4 regions of the Streptomyces bugieae genome follow, and region 3 is predicted to be linked to each of the others. Evidence: riboswitches for the same ligand, from Rfam matches in the RefSeq annotation. Region 3 holds a riboswitch; each other region holds the start of a gene.
What was found. A riboswitch is a leader RNA that binds a small molecule or an ion and turns the genes downstream of it on or off. The one in region 3 is predicted to bind cobalamin.
Positions count from the first base shown of each region.

Region 1: linked by a shared signal. The riboswitch ahead of V2J85_RS17065 (cobalamin biosynthesis protein) and the one ahead of metE (5-methyltetrahydropteroyltriglutamate--homocysteine S-methyltransferase) in region 3 are both predicted to bind cobalamin.
Region 2: linked by a shared signal. The riboswitch ahead of cobN (cobaltochelatase subunit CobN) and the one ahead of metE (5-methyltetrahydropteroyltriglutamate--homocysteine S-methyltransferase) in region 3 are both predicted to bind cobalamin.
Region 4: linked by a shared signal. The riboswitch ahead of nicT (Nickel transporter NicT) and the one ahead of metE (5-methyltetrahydropteroyltriglutamate--homocysteine S-methyltransferase) in region 3 are both predicted to bind cobalamin.

Region 1 is NZ_JAZBJP010000008.1:147,497-151,287, forward strand. Features, by position in the region: gene V2J85_RS17060 (cobyric acid synthase) at 1-1,069, opposite strand, end outside; gene V2J85_RS17065 (cobalamin biosynthesis protein) at 1,066-2,052, opposite strand; cobalamin riboswitch at 2,182-2,315, opposite strand; gene V2J85_RS17070 (hypothetical protein) at 2,520-2,945, shown strand; gene V2J85_RS17075 (caspase family protein) at 2,951-3,791, shown strand, end outside.
Region 2 is NZ_JAZBJP010000029.1:86,557-90,347, reverse strand. Features, by position in the region: gene cobN (cobaltochelatase subunit CobN) at 1-1,675, opposite strand, end outside; cobalamin riboswitch at 1,713-1,840, opposite strand; gene V2J85_RS31245 (cobalamin biosynthesis protein CobG) at 2,056-3,570, shown strand; gene V2J85_RS31240 (precorrin-8X methylmutase) at 3,567-3,791, shown strand, end outside.
Region 3 is NZ_JAZBJP010000002.1:666,370-670,160, forward strand. Features, by position in the region: gene metE (5-methyltetrahydropteroyltriglutamate--homocysteine S-methyltransferase) at 1-1,895, opposite strand, end outside; cobalamin riboswitch at 2,066-2,294, opposite strand; gene V2J85_RS08080 (GAF domain-containing SpoIIE family protein phosphatase) at 2,310-3,791, opposite strand, start outside.
Region 4 is NZ_JAZBJP010000001.1:681,155-684,945, forward strand. Features, by position in the region: gene V2J85_RS03280 (hypothetical protein) at 1-378, opposite strand, end outside; gene V2J85_RS03285 (metalloregulator ArsR/SmtB family transcription factor) at 525-899, opposite strand; cobalamin riboswitch at 981-1,201, shown strand; gene nicT (Nickel transporter NicT) at 1,200-2,342, shown strand; gene V2J85_RS03295 (MFS transporter) at 2,567-3,685, shown strand; gene V2J85_RS03300 (sugar ABC transporter permease) at 3,682-3,791, shown strand, end outside.

The DNA of each region.
Region 1 (3,791 bases), on a different contig from region 3:
GCATCTGGAAGCCGCCGCAGATGCCCAGCACCGGCCGGCCCTCGGCGGCCCGCCGGGCGACCGCGTCCGCCAGCCCGCGCTCGCGCAGCCACCCGAGGGCGCGGACCGTGCCGCGGGTGCCCGGCAGCACCACCAGGTCCGCGTCGGCCAGTTCCTCCGGCCGGTCCACGAACCGCACCACCACGCCCGGTTCGGCGGCCAGCGCGTCCACGTCGGTGAAGTTGGACATCAGCGGGACGGCGCAGACCGCCACCCGCAGCACGTCCGCGCCGTGCGGCGGGGCCACCACGCTCTCCCGCACCGCGCCGCGCAGCGAGACCCGCAGCCCGTCCTCCTCGTCGATGCCGAGGCCGTGCGCGTACGGCAGCACGCCCAGCGTCGGGCGCCCGGTCAGCCGCGCCAGCATGTCCAGGCCCGGCTCCAGCAGCGTCACATCGCCCCGGAACTTGTTGACGAGGTACCCCGCGACCAGCGCCTGGTCCTCCTTCGACAGCAGCGCCGTGGTGCCGAAGAACGACGCGAAGACGCCGCCGCGGTCGATGTCGCCGACCACCACGACCGGTATCCGGGCGGCCCGGGCGATGCCCATGTTCACGATGTCGGTGCGCCGCAGATTGATCTCGGCGGGGCTGCCCGCGCCCTCACAGATGACCGCGTCGTGCGTGCGCCGCAGCTCGGTGAGGCAGTCGGTGACCGTCCCCAGCAACTGCTCCTGCCGCCCCGCGTGGTAGCCGCGCGCGCTCAGCTCACCCACCGGCTTGCCCAGCAGCACCACCTGGCTGCTGCGGTCGCCGCCCGGCTTGAGCAGCACGGGGTTCATCAGCGCGGTCGGTTCGACCCGGGCCGCGGCGGCCTGCATCGCCTGCGCCCGGCCGATCTCCGCGCCCTCGCGGGTGACGAACGAATTGAGCGACATGTTCTGCGCCTTGAAGGGCGCCACCTTCACGCCCTGCCGGACCAGCCAGCGGCAGATCCCCGCCGTCACCACGCTCTTGCCCGCGTCGGACGTCGTACCGGCCACCAGCAGCCCGCCGCCGAGCCCCCCGGCCGCCCCGCATTGCCCGTTCACCGGCGCTTCCTCCCGCTCGTGCCCCTGCCGCCCGCGACCCCGTGCCGCACCGCGCCCACCGCCAGCCGTCCCGCCACCGTCGCCACCAGCGCCAGCGCGCTCACCCGCCGCGACAGCCGCACCGCTCGCTCGATGTCCGCCACCGCGGGCGGCCGCGCCGCGCCGTTCAGCACCGGACGGTGCTCCACCCGCCCGCCGTACGCCAGCGTGCCGCCCAGCCGCACGCCCAGCGCGCCCGCGAACGACGCCTCCACCGGACCCGCGTTGGGGCTCGGATGCGCCCCGCCGTCCGCCCGCCAGGCCGCGAGCGCACCGCGCCGGTCGGGGCCCGCGAGCACGGTCAGCGCGGCGGTCAGCCGGGAGCCGGGCCAGCCGGCGACGTCGTCGAGCCGGGCCGCGGCCCAGCCGAACCGCCGGTAGCGCGGGGACTTGTGACCCACCATCGCGTCCAGGGTGTTCACCGCCCGGAACGCCACCAGACCGGGCACCCCGCCGAACGCGCCCCACACCAGGGCGCCCACCACCGCGTCCGAGGTGTTCTCGGCCACCGACTCCACCACCGCGCGGGCCATCTGCGGCCCGTCCAGTGCCTGGGGATCGCGGCCGCACAGATGCGGCAGCCGCTCCCGCGCCACGTCCAGATCGCCGGCCTCCAGCGCGCCGCCGACGGCCCGCGCCTCCCGGCCCAGCGAGGTGCCGCCCAGCACCGCCCAGACGGTGGCCGCGGTCAGCGCCACCCGGGCGCCGCGGCGGTGCCGTACGGCCCGCTCCAGCAGCGCCGCGCCGGCCGCCGCACCGCCCGCGCACAGCACGGCGTGCGCCGCGCCGTGACCCCGGTGGTCGCGCCACAGCCGGCGCTCGACGGCGGCGGCGGCCCGGCCGAACGCGGCCACCGGATGGCCGCGCCGCGGGTCCGCCGCGATCAGGTCGCCGAGGAAGCCGAGGGCCGCGCCGCACGCATATCCCGCGTGTTCGCCGCGCATCGGATCAGGCCGCCGTCAGTCCTCGAAGGGGCCCTGCGGCAGCGGGCAGTGGGGATCGGGACGGGCGGCCGGGCATGGCGGTATGTCCTCACTCAGGGTCCTCGCCCTGGCTCGACGTGACGGCGACCAGAGTCTCCTGGCTCCCGGATCGGCGTGACCCCCGGCCTTCCCGCCCGTACGTCCGTACGGACCGTGGCCCTCGTCGGAGGAACGCTCCCCGGTGACAGTGGCGGGACCGCGCCGGATTCTCACCGGACTTCCTCATCTGTCGCCGATTGGCCCCGGCAGTCCACCACGGTCCGCGAAGGCCCGTCAACTCGCCCTTGACCTGCGACGCTGCCCCGCGGCAGGCCTTGTGGCGCACGCCACAGGGTGGTGGTGGCGTCACAGACGGTTGCCCCGGTCCCTGATCCCACGTCACTATCTGGTGCACGGCGGCGAAGGGGCCGCCGGAAGGGGGCTGGGGGATGCCGGAGCACGCCGACCATCACGAGGACCGTCAGGAGATCCGCCTCAGGGTCACCGGGACGGACAATCCGCAGCAGGATCTCGACGACCTCCGGGCCTGGCTGGAGCGCGAACCCTGGCTGAGCCGCCGGGACCACACCTGGGAACACCGGCCGCAGCCCACCCGCACCACGGACGCCGGGGACGAACCGGCCCCCGCCGACATGGCCGTGGGCGTGGACGACCTGATCCTGGTCATCGTCGGCGCGATCGCCGCCGAGGTCACCAAGGGGATGAGCATCGCCCTGCGGGAATGGCTGCGGCGCCGCAAGGAGGAGCGCGCCGCCGGTGAGCGACCCGCCGTCGAGGTCATCGGCGACGGCGGCCCCGGACACCCCGATCCCGGCAACCCGGCGCACGAGAGCGGCAGCACCGGCGAGGACTGAGCCGGATGTCCGAATACGACGCGCGGGGAAAGATCAACCGGGCGCTGCTGATCGGTGTCCACGACTACGCCACGCTGAGCGGCCTGCCCGCGGTGGAGGACAACCCCGCCGAGCTGTCCCGCGCCCTGACCGCCACCGACCTGTTCACCGCCGACGAGGTCACCCTCTGCCGGCCGGCCGAGCCGTGGGAGCTGAGCCAGGCGCTCAAGACCGCCGCCGACGAGGCCCGCGGACTGCTGCTGGTGTACTTCTCCGGCCACGGCTGGGTCGGCAGCGACGGCGGCGACCTGCGGCTGATGGTCGGCGCCTCGGTGCCCCGGCAGAGCCACACCACCGTCTCCTGGCACGACGTGGTGCTCTCCTGCCTCGACAGCGCCCGCGCCGAACGCATCGTGATCGTCCTGGAGTGCTGCTACGCGGGCAACGCCGGCGGCGCCTTCCACTCCCACCGCAAGCCCATGTCGCTGCTGATGGCCGCCCAGCCCAACCGCCGGATCTTCAGCGGCGAGGAACCGGCCGGCGGCACCGTCTTCACCCGCGCCCTGGTGCAGATCCTCCAAAACGGCATCCCCGGCCGCCGGTTCGTCACCTTCGAGGACCTCGTACGGGAGCTGCGGGTCCGGCTCGCCGGGGAGCGGACGCCGATGGACGACGTGTGGGAACCCCGGTCGGCGAAGCAGAACACCGTCGACGACGTCGTGCTGTCCTTCGCCACCCCCGAGGCGCGGCTGCCGACCCCGCCGCGGGTCCGCTTACGCCGCCGGTTCAACCAGCACGTCCGGCCCCGCCTGAAGCTGCTGCTCGCACTCGTCACCGCCCTGGTGCTGATCGCCGCCGGGCTCGTGG
Region 2 (3,791 bases), on a different contig from region 3:
GGCCGCAGGCGGCGGACAGGCCGGCGTTCTTGCCGGGCAGCCACTCCAGGTTGCCGTGCTTGCCGAGGTGGACCATGGCGTCCGCGCCGAACCCGCCGTCCTCGCGGGACGCGGCGATCCAGCGGTAGGCGGCGAGGTAGTGGTGGGACGGCGGCAGATCGGGGTCGTGGTAGATCGCGATCGGGTTCTCGCCGAAGCCGCGCGGCGGCTGGATGAGGACCAGCAGATTGCCGCGACGCAGCGCGGCGAGCACGATGTCGCCGTCGGGGTTGTGGGTGCGGTCCACGAACATCTCGCCCGGCGGCGGCCCCCAGTGCTGCTCCACCGACGTGCGCAGCTCCTGCGGGAGGGTGGCGTACCAGCGCTTGTAGTCGGCGGCCGGGATGCGGACCGGGTTGCGGGCCAGCTGCTCCTCGGTGAGCCACTCCTGGTCGTGGCCGCCGGCCTCGATGAGGGCGTAGATCAGCTCGTCGCCGTCACCGGATTCGAGGCCCGGGACGGGCTCGGCGCTCTCGTCGCCGAAGTCGTAGCCGTCCGCGCGCAGCCGCCGCAGCAGTTCCACGGCGGAGGCCGGGGTGTCCAGCCCGACGGCGTTGCCGATCCGGGAGTGCTTGGTGGGGTAGGCCGAGAGCACCAGCGCGAGGCGCTTGTCGGCGTTGCGGAGGTGGCGCAGCCGGGCGTGGCGTACGGCGATGCCGGCGACCCGGGCGGCGCGCTCGGGGTCGGCGACGTAGACCGGCAGGCCGTCCTCGTCGACCTCCTTGAAGGAGAACGGCACGGTGATCAGCCGGCCGTCGAACTCCGGGACGGCGATCTGCGAGGCGGCGTCGAGCGGCGAGAGGCCCTCGTCGTTCTCCTCCCAGGCGCTGCGCGGCCCGGTCAGGCACAGCGCCTGGAGGATCGGGACGTCCAGCGCGGCCAGCGCGCCGGCGTCCCAGGACTCGTCGTCACCGCCGGCGCCGGCCTCGGCGGGCCTGGTGCCGCCGGCGGCGAGGACGGTGGTGACGATGGCGTCGGTGGTCCGCAGCGCGTCGATGAGTTCGGCCTCGGGGGCGCGCAGCGAGGCGACGTACAGGGGGAGCGGGCGGCCGCCGGCCGTCTCGATCTGCGCGCACAGTTCGTGCACGAAGCCGGTGTTGCCGCTCATGTGGTGGGCGCGGTAGTAGAGCACCGCCACGACCGGGCCGGTGCCGTCGGCGGCCGGGCGCTCCAGGCGGCCCCAGGTGGGGGCGGGCACCGGCGGTTCGAAGCCGTGGCCGGTGAGCAGCACGGTGTCGGAGAGGAAGCGCGCGAGCTGTTCGAGGTTCGCCGGACCGCCGTGCGCGAGGTAGGCGTGCGCCTCGGCCGCGATGCCGACCGGGACCGTGGACTGCTCCATGAGCTGGGCGTCCGGGGCCTGTTCGCCGGTGAGGACGACCACCGGCCGGTGCTGGCCCTCGGCGAGCAGCAGGTCGAGGCCCTCCTGCCAGGCGCGGATGCCGCCGAGGAGGCGCACGACGACGAGGTCGGTGCCGTCGAGCAGACCGGGCAGCTCGGTGCCGTCGAGGCGGGCGGGGTTGGCGAGCCGGTACGCCACCGGGCCGGTGGCCGCGCGGGCACTGAGCAGGTCGGTGTCGGAGGTCGACAGCAGCAGGATTCGGGGGGCCGCGGGGTGGTCCCCGGACGAATGCAGCATGCGAGCGCTGGCCTTCCTCGGGGTGTCCGCGCCCCGGGTGGTCGTAAGGACGGCGGGAGTTCCTGACTCACCCGGCTCCGGCCGGGTTCACAGTGGCGGGACCGCGCCGGATTCTCACCGGGCTTCCTCCCTCGGGCCCGAGGGCCCGGCGCCGTCGCTGGCGTCCGACGGGTCAGCCGACCCGCCGACCTGCATAGTAAGGGCTGCGGGCGACGGAGGTAAGCGGGCCTTTGCGGGGGCGGTGCGCGGCCGCGGGCGGGGGTTTCGGTACGTCCGGTACGCGGGGCTCCGTCACCCGTGCCGCGGTGGCCGGATTCGTCCGCTTCATGGCTGGATCCGCCCCGGATCGGTCGCGCACCGTCGTAGGTATGCTCGCCGCCATGCCGCCCTCCCCCTCACCACGGCCCCGACGGGCCGAGCCGCCCGTACGGGCCCGCGGTGACGCCTGCCCGGGAGCGCTGCGGCTGCATCCGGCCGCCGACGGCCATCTGGCCCGAGTGCGCATCCCCGCAGGAGATTTGACGGTCCATCAGGCCCGCGCGCTGGCCGATGCCGCGGACCTGCTCGGCGACGGCCGGCTGTCCCTGACCTCGCGCGGCAACGTCGAGCTGCGCGGCCTGCCGGACGGCTGCGGCGGCCGCCTCGCCGGGCTGCTGCACGACGCCGGCCTGCTGCCCTCCGAACGCCACGAACGCATCCGCAACATCCTCGCCTCCCCGCTGGCCGGACTGGACCGCAACACCCCCGCTGACGTGCGCCGGTGGGCCCGACGGCTGGACGCGCTGCTGTGCGCGAGCGACTCCGCGACCGCGCTCTCCGGCCGTTTCCTGTTCGTCCTGGACGACGGACGGGGCGATGTGGCGGCGCTCGGCGGCGATGTGACGTTGATCGCAGAATCGGGCATCACGGGTGCGACGGGGTCCGGCGGCGGGGCGCTGCTGCGGGTCGGCGACGACCCGGCGGCGCTGCGGATCGCCGGTCCGGACGCACCGCGCGCGGCGCTGGCCGCCGCCGAGACGTTCCTGGCCGCCGCGGCGGCCGGCGGCACCGGCGCCTGGCGGGTGCGCGAACTCCCGGACGGCCACCGGCTGTCCGCGCGGGACCTGGCGGAGGCGCTGCGTGCGGCCGGCATCGAGGCGACGTACGTGGCTGACGGGGCCGGGGCGTCGTACGTGACGGAGGGCGCGGGGGCGTCGTACGTGGCGGAAGGCGCCGGGGTGCGGGCCGCAACGCCCGGCGGCCCGGTGACCGGATACGCGGACTCCTCCGCCCCCGGCATCGTCGAGGGCCGCGACGGGCGGCGCGCGCTCTCCGTACTGGCACCGCTCGGCAGGCTGTCGGTGGCCCAGTGGCGGCTGCTCGCCTCCGTCGCGGCCGACGACGGATCCGGCGAACTCCGCCTCACCCCGTGGCGCGGCATCGTCGTCCCCGGCCTGCCGGCCGCCGCGGCCGCGCCCCGCCTCCGCGAACTGGCCGCCGCCGGCCTGGTCACCGACCCGTCCTCCCCCTGGCACCGCATCGGCGCCTGCACCGGCCGCCCCGGCTGTGCCAAGTCCCGCACCGACGTCCGTGCGGACGTGACGGCGGCGGTCGAGGCGGGCGAGGCGGGCACACCGCTGCCGCGGGGCGTACCCCTGCCGGCCGGCGCCGCACCGCTGCCGGCCGACGCCGCATCCCTGCCGGTCGACGCCGCGCCGCTGCCCGTCCACTGGTCCGGCTGCGAGCGCCGCTGCGGGCACCCGCACGGGAGCTGGATCGACGTGCTGGCGACCGAGGCGGGCTACCGGGTCGCGGTCGTCGGCCCGGAGGCAACACCCGCCACACCCACCACGCCGAAGACGACACCAACCGCACCACCCGCAACACCAGGAACGCCAGAAACGAGGCCAGAGTGACCGCGTTCGACTACGAGAAGGACGGTGCGGAGATCTACCGCCAGTCCTTCGCCACCATCCGGGCCGAGGCGGACCTCTCCGGCCTGCCCGCCGACGTCAGCCGGGTCGCGGTCCGGATGATCCACGCCTGCGGCATGGTCGACCTCGTACGCGATCTGGCCTTCACCCCCGGCGTGGTGGCCGCCGCCCGCAAGGCGCTGCACGACGGCGCGCCGATCCTC
Region 3 (3,791 bases):
ATGACCGAAGTCCCGGCCTTCTCGAGGTCGTTGACCTCGTCGCGCAGGGCCAGGGCGACCTGCCGGGCGGTGTCGGCGAGCGGCTGGTCGTCGCGGACGAAGGACCAGGCGAGCATGGTGACCGGGCCGGTGAGCATGCCCTTGACGGGGCGGCCGGTGAGCGACTGGGCGTACGTCGTCCAGCGCACGGTCATGGGTTCGGGACGGGCGAGGTCACCGGCGAGGATCGGCGGGCGGACGTAGCGGGTGCCGTACGACTGGACCCAGCCGTGCTGGGTGGCGAGGTAGCCGGTGAGCTGTTCGGCGAAGTACTGGACCATGTCGTTGCGTTCGGGTTCGCCGTGCACCAGGACGTCGAGCCCGGCCTTCTCCTGGAAGGAGATCACTTCCTGGATCTCGGCCTTGATGCGCTCCTCGTAGGCGACGGCATCGATGCGCCCCGCCCTCAGGTCCGCCCTGGCGGTGCGCAGTTCGCCGGTCTGCGGGAAGGAGCCGATGGTGGTCGTCGGGAGCAGCGGCAGCGAGAGGTGGGCGCGCTGCGCGGCGGCCCGCCGGTCGTACGGCTGCGAGCGGCGGGTGTCCCGGTCCGTGACGGCCGCGGCCCGGGCGCGTACGGCGGGGACGCGGGTGATCGGCGAGGCGGCACGGGAGGCCAGGTCGGCACGGTTGGCGGCCAGTTCGGCGGCGATGGTTTCCGTTCCCTGGCCGAGGCCACGGGCCAGGGTGACGACCTCGGTGGTCTTCTGGCGGGCGAAGGCCAGCCAGCGCAGGATCTGCGGGTCGATGTCGTGTTCGGCGGCGGTGTCGAGGGGGACGTGCAGGAGGGAGCAGGACGCGGCGACATCGACGTGGCCGGCGAGTCCGAGGAGGGTGCCGAGGGTGGCCAGCGACTTCTCGAGGTCGTTGATCCAGATGTTCCGGCCGTTGACCACGCCGGCGACCAGCCGCTTGCCGGGCAGTCCGCCGACGGCGGCGAGGTCGTCGAGGTTTCCGGCCGCGGCCCCGGTGAAGTCCAGCGCGAGTCCGTCCACCGGGGTGCCGGCCAGTACGGGCAGCGCGTCGCCGAGCCGGTCGAAGTACGAGGCGATGAGCAGTCGGGGCCGGTCGGTCAGGCCGCCGAGACCGCGGTAGGCGCGGGCGGCGGCGTGGAGCTCGGCGGGGGTGCGGTCCTGCACCAGCGCGGGCTCGTCCAGCTGCACCCACTCCGCACCGGCGGCCCGCAGTTCGGCGAGCACCTCGGCGTACACCGGCAGCAGCCGGTCGAGCAGGGTCAGCGGGTCGAAGTCCGCGGCCACCCCGGGCGCGGGCTTGGCCAGGAGCAGATAGGTGACCGGGCCGACCAGCACCGGGCGGGGTCGGTGGCCGAGCGCGAGGGCCTCGCGCAGCTCGGTGACCTGCTTGCCGGGGTCGGCGCGGAAAACGGTGCCGGGGCCCAGTTCAGGCACCAGGTAGTGGTAGTTGGTGTCGAACCACTTGGTCATCTCCAGCGGCGCCACGTCCTGCGTGCCGCGCGCCATGGCGAAGTAGCCGTCGAGGGAGCATCCCGCGCTCGGCCGAGGCCGGGAGCTGGGGGCAGGGTCCGCCTCGGCGGCGGCGCGGTGACGTTCGGGAACGGCACCGACCATGACGGTGGTGTCCAGCACGTGGTCGTAGTACGAGAAGTCCCCGGTCGGCACCTCATGGATCCCGGCGTCGGCCAACTGCCGCCAGTTCGCCCGACGCAGCTCCGCCGCGGTCCGGCGCAGCTCATCGGCGGTGACCCGGCCCTTCCAGTACCCCTCGACGGCCTTCTTCAGCTCCCGTTCCCGGCCCTGCCGGGGGTAGCCGTACACGGTGGCCCGAACGGTCGCGGCCGCGGACTGCCCGGCCCCGGTCCCTGTCGCTGTCTCGGTCACAAGAAACTCTCCTTCGCGAGCTTGTCTCCTACAGATCCCGGAGACGGAACGGGGGCGCGAAGGACGAACGAACCGGACGGAGCAGCTCAGGAGTTCAGCAACGGCGAGCCACTGTCCGATCTGTACGCCGACCCGCCCTCGAAGGTCACCGGAATGTCCGCACGCGATCCCTCACGCGCGGGCAACGGGCAGGTCTTCGGACTCGCGGGCACGTCCACCGATGGAACTCTGGCAGGCGGACACCTACTGGCCGTCGCTTCCCAGACCCGTCCGGGCCCAGTGCGTATGACGGCGATCGTTCCCACTCACCGCTGCGGGGCAGTCCCGGAATCCCACCGGGTTCCCTCTTACGACGCACCTGTCTGGCGGACAGGGCGAACCAGCTGCCCGACCAGCGTAACGCCTCCTCCGTGGCTAGCGGCCCGTCGCGGCCGGTCGGTATTCGGTGAGCAGGAGGGCGATGTCGTCGGCGCGGTAGGAGGAGCGTTGGGCGTGCTGGAGGAGGCGGTCGGCGAGTTCGTCCAGGGAGCCGGCGCGGGCGTGGGCCAGGGAGCTGCGGAGGTGGTCGATGCCCACGTCGATGGGGGTGCCGCGCTCCTCGACCAGGCCGTCGGTGTAGAGGGCGAGCACGGAGCCGGGTGGGAGGTCGACGGGGGTGCGCGGGTAGTCGCTTGCGTGGTCCACGCCGAGGAGGGGGCCGGTTTCCAGGTCCAGCACGTCGGTGTGCCCGTCGGGATGGCGGAGCAGGGGCGGTGGGTGGCCGGCGCGGACGGCCCAGGCGCGGTGGCCGGCCGGGTCGAGGTGGAGGTAGCAGCAGCTGGCGAGGAGGCCGGTACCGAGGTCGATGAGGGTGCGGTTGGCGCCCGCCAGGACGTCGCCCGGGGCGTGCCCCACTGCCACGAACGCCCTTACCGCGCTGCGCAGTTGGGCCATGGTGGCGGCGGCCGCGATGCTGTGTCCCTCGACGTCTCCGATGACCAGGGCCACGCCCTCGGCGGCCGGGATGACGTCGTACCAGTCACCGCCGATGTCCATGCCGCTGGTGCAGGGGAGGTAGCGGGCCGTCGTGCGCAGGTCGGGGAGGACGGGCAGCCGGTGCGGCAGCAGGGCCTGCTGGAGGCCGCGGGCGAGGGCGAATTCGGAGTCGTAGAGCCGGGCGCGTTCCAGTGCCTGGGCGATCAGGCCGGCGAGCGCGGTCAGGACGCTGCGGTCCTTGGCCGTGAAGTGGTGGATCTCGTCGAAGCCGAGGACGCAGGTGCCGGCGGGGCGGCCGGAGGCGATCAGCGGGAGGTACGCCCAGGAGTTCACGCCGCCGATCGGGATGCCGGGGTAGCCCTGGGAGAGGCTCTGCTGTGACTCGATGAAGAGCGGGATGCCGGAGGTCAGGGTTTCCGTGCCGGGCAGGGGTGCGCGCAGCGGCATGCCGTCCAGCCAGTCGAGGAAGCCCTCGTGGTGGCCGGTGTGGAAGATCAGGTGCATCGTGCCGTCACGGACCGCGTAGAGGGCGAGTTGCTGGCCGCCGAAGGCCGGGAGGAGTTGGTGGGCGACGACTTCGCAGACCTGGTGGGTGGTGACCGCCTCGGTCAGCGCACTGCCCAGTTGCAGGACGTGGTACATGACGCCCAGTCGGGCCGGTGCGGCGGCCGCGGTGGTGGAGGGGGCCGGAGGGGTCGGCGCCGCGGCCGCAGAGGCCGGCTGTGGCGGTGCGGTCACGGTGGGCGGCTCGGCGAGGTCAGGGGCGGCGTCGGGGCGTCCGGTGGGGACGACGCGGCCGGTGACGCCGTTCGGGTCGGGGTGGAGAGAGAAGGCGAGCCACTGGTCGGGCGGGCGGCGGACGAGGAAGGACGTCGGCGTCTGCGAGACCATCGCGGAGCGGTGCTGGTACTCGATCGCGGG
Region 4 (3,791 bases), on a different contig from region 3:
CATGCCGGGGGTTCCGTGGAGGGAGTGCACCGGATGCAGTTGGCCCGTGTCGCCCACGACCGGCATGCCCACCATCCCCGGCATCCCGCCCCTCGGCGTCGGCACGGAGACCGGGCCGCCCGGGTGCGGCTGCGCCAGGTCGAAGGCGGAGTGCAGGCCGAGTTGGGCCAGGACGGTGGCACCGGTGATGACGAACCCGCCGCGTGCCCGCCCCGTCAGCCACCAGGCCACCGAGGCCGTGGCGCCGCATGCGCCCACGAGGGCCCACCACGGCAGGGACTGCGCGGACATCCACGCGTGCCCCAGGGCCGCGGTCGTCACGCACACCACCACGAAGATCGCGGCGCGTACGGCGCGTGAAACCGACCCGGCAGTCATGTCGGCCATCGTGCCAGCCGGTACGCCCGCTCGGCAGGGGGCACGGGGCGCGGGGCCCGGTTGTTGTCCGGATCTGCTAAAGCCGTGCCTGGAGGGTCAGTTGAGCGGCAGGGGCCGTAGGAGGAAGGCGGGGAGCAAGGAGGGGTTTACGCCTCCGCCCGCCGGTGCTCCCCTGTCGCGCAGTGGGTCAGCAGTGCCGCGGTCGCGTCGTCGACCACGCGGTAGCGCACCACCCGGCCGTCCCTGGCGCCCTCGACCACTCCGGCGGCCCGGAGCAGGCGCAGTGCCTGGGAGACCGCGGTGTCCTTCATGCCGGTGGCGACCGCAAGATCGGAGACGGCGATGGGGCCGGCCTGGTGGAGGGCGAGCAGCAGGGCCAGGCGCCCGGGCTCGGCGAGCAGGGCGAAGCGGTCGGCCCAGGCCCGGACCTCGCCTGGCTCACCGATGGCGGCGATGGCGTCGCAGACGCGGTGGCCGTCGATGGTGCGGTGGTCGGCGCGCTCGGCCGGGACGAGATGCATGAGGACATCTTCGCAGGTCATCGAATGTGATCTTGGATACCTGCACAGTTGTGCAGGCTTGAAGGGATCGTGGGACGACCCGTAAGGTTGGCGCGCCGTGGCGCTCGGGAAGACCGGTGACGGACCTCGTGGTCCCAGTCCGGAGCGGCCCTCGCCACTGTGATCGGGGAGTTCTCGTCCCGTTTCGTGCACGTTGGTGTGTACGGAGCCACTGGCCGCAGCCTGCGGCCGGGAAGGCAGGGGCGGGCGCGAGCGTCAGCGAACCCGTAAGCCAGGAGACCGGCCACGGCACTTCACGAAGTGATCCACGAGGTGCTGGAGCGTGACCACCGGATGGCCCTGTCCACCGATACCCCGACCACCCCTGCCCCCGCCACGTTCCGCTGGCGCCGGCAGGACACCGTCCGCACCGCGGGCCTGATGGCCGTCATAGCCGCCCTGCACGTCGTCGCCTTCGGCGTGCTCTTCCTGCTCGTGGTCCCCCACCACTATTCCGTCGGCAGCCAGGTCTTCGGCGTCGGGCTCGGCATCACCGCCTACACCCTGGGCATGCGGCACGCCTTCGACGCCGACCACATCGCCGCGATCGACAACACCACCCGCAAGCTGATGGCCGACGGCAAGCGTCCGGTGTCGGTGGGCTTCTGGTTCGCCCTCGGCCACTCCAGTGTCGTGGTCGTCATGGCTGCCCTGGTCGCCGGCGGTGCCCAGCTGGCCGGCGCCCTCCTCAACGACCAATCCCGCACCCACCAGATCCTGGGCACCGTCGGCACCACGGTCTCGGGCACCTTCCTCTACCTCATCGCCGCCCTCAACCTCATCGCGCTGACCGGGATCTGGCGGGTGTTCCGCGGTATGCGCGAAGGCCGCTTCGACGAGGCGGAGCTGGAGCAGCAGCTGGATTCGCGGGGCTTCATGAACCGCTTCCTGGGCCGGTTCACCCGCTCCATCTCCCGCCCCGGCCAGATGTTCCCGCTCGGCTTCCTCTTCGGGATCGGCTTCGACACCGCCACCGAGGTCACGCTGATGGTGATGGCGGGCAGCGGCGCCGCGGCCGGCCTGCCCTGGTACGCGATCCTGTGCCTGCCGCTGCTCTTCGCCGCCGGCATGAGCCTGTTCGACACCCTCGACGGCACGTTCATGAACTTCGCCTACCAGTGGGCGTTCTCCAACCCGGTGCGGAAGGTCTACTACAACCTCACCATCACCGGGCTGTCCATCGCCGTCGCGTTCTTCATCGGCACCATCGAGCTGGTGACCGTGCTCCACGACAAGCTCGGCCTCAGCGACCCGGTGACCGGCTGGGTCTCCGGCCTCGACCTCGACAACGTCGGCTTCATCATCGTCGGCCTGTTCGTGGTGGTGTGGGCCGCGGCGCTGGCGTACTGGCGGCTGGCCGGCGTGGAGAAGCGCTGGGCGGCGCGCTCCGCCGGCAACGGCTGAGGCCTCGTTCCGCCGCCGCGCGTCCCGGGCTCGGCGGGAACCGGCGGGCCGTCCCGGACGACTGACTGGGCCGGGCCCCATGCGGGGCCGGAGCTTCCGGGAGGGCAGTGGTGCGGGCAGAGCACGGTGCAGAAACGGGATCGGAGGCCGCCGCCGGGCCCGGCGGCGAGCCGGGCCGGGCGCGCGGAGCGGGGCCCGCGGTGACGGCGCTGCTGACCGCCGCGATGGCCTGTTCGATGCTGCAGCTGTTCCTCATCGGGGCGCTCGGGCCGCGGCTGGTCGGCGAGTTGGGCATCTCCCGGACGGTGCTGGGCCTGACCACGACGGCGGGCTTCGGCGCGGCGGCCCTGCTGTCACCGGTGGCCGGGCGGTTGGTGGACCGGGTGGGGCCACGGCGCTGCCTGGTGGCGCTGTTGCTGCTCGCCGCCGTCTCACTGGCCCTGATCGGGGCCGCACCGGGGCCGGCCGTGCTGCTGTCGGCGGTGACGCTCGGCGGACTGCCGCAGGCCCTGGCCAACCCGGCGACCAACAAGGTGATCCTGGCCGCCTTTCCGGCCGGGCGGCGCGGTGCGGTGACCGGGCTCAAGCAGTCCGGGGTGCAGCTCGGTGCCTTCGTGGCGGGGCTGCCGCTGTCGCTGGTGGCGGCGGGGACGGGCTGGCGGGGCGCGGTGTGGACGGCGGCCGGTACGGCGGCGCTGGCCGCGGTGTGGGCGGCCCGCGCACTGCCGCGCGACGCGGTCATCACGGCTCCGGGTGCGTGTCCGGCCCGGTCCGCCCACGGAGTGACGCGTCGGCTCGCGGTCTTCTCCCTGCTGCTCGGCTGCGGTATCGCCTCGGTCAACACCTACCTGGCGCTGTTCGGTTCGCAGCGCCTGGGGCTCTCGCCGACCGCGGCCGCCGCGTTGGTGGCCGTGCTGGGGGTGGCGGGCATCGGCGGGCGCGTCGGGTGGTCGCGGGTGGCGGGGCGGCCGGGCCGGGCCGAGGCGATGCCCGCCCTGCTGGCGGCCGGGGCGGTGGGCGCGGCGCTGCTGCTGGCCCTCGCGGTGGTGGTGCCTCCGCTGGTGTGGGTGGCCGCGATCGCCGTCGGCTCGTTCGCGGTGTCGGCCAATGCGGTGTCCATGGTCCTGATCATGCAGCGGGCGGCCCCGGGGCGGGCCGGGCAGGACTCGGCACTCGTCTCCGCGGGCTTCTTCGCCGGGTTCGCGGTCGGCCCGCCGGTCTTCGGCGCCCTGGTCTCGGCGACCGGCTACCCGCCGGGGTGGCTCCTGGTGACGGTGGAGTTCGTGGCGGCGGCGCTCGTGGCCGTGCCCCTGAGGTCCCGTCGCGGGCAGGAGGCCGCATGAGAAGGGCCAACCACCCCACGCAGGGGGCGAGTTGGGCCGATCGCGTTCTCGCGTCCGTACTGGGCCGGGTCTCGGCGACGGCGAGCGAGGTCGGCCCGCGCTTCCC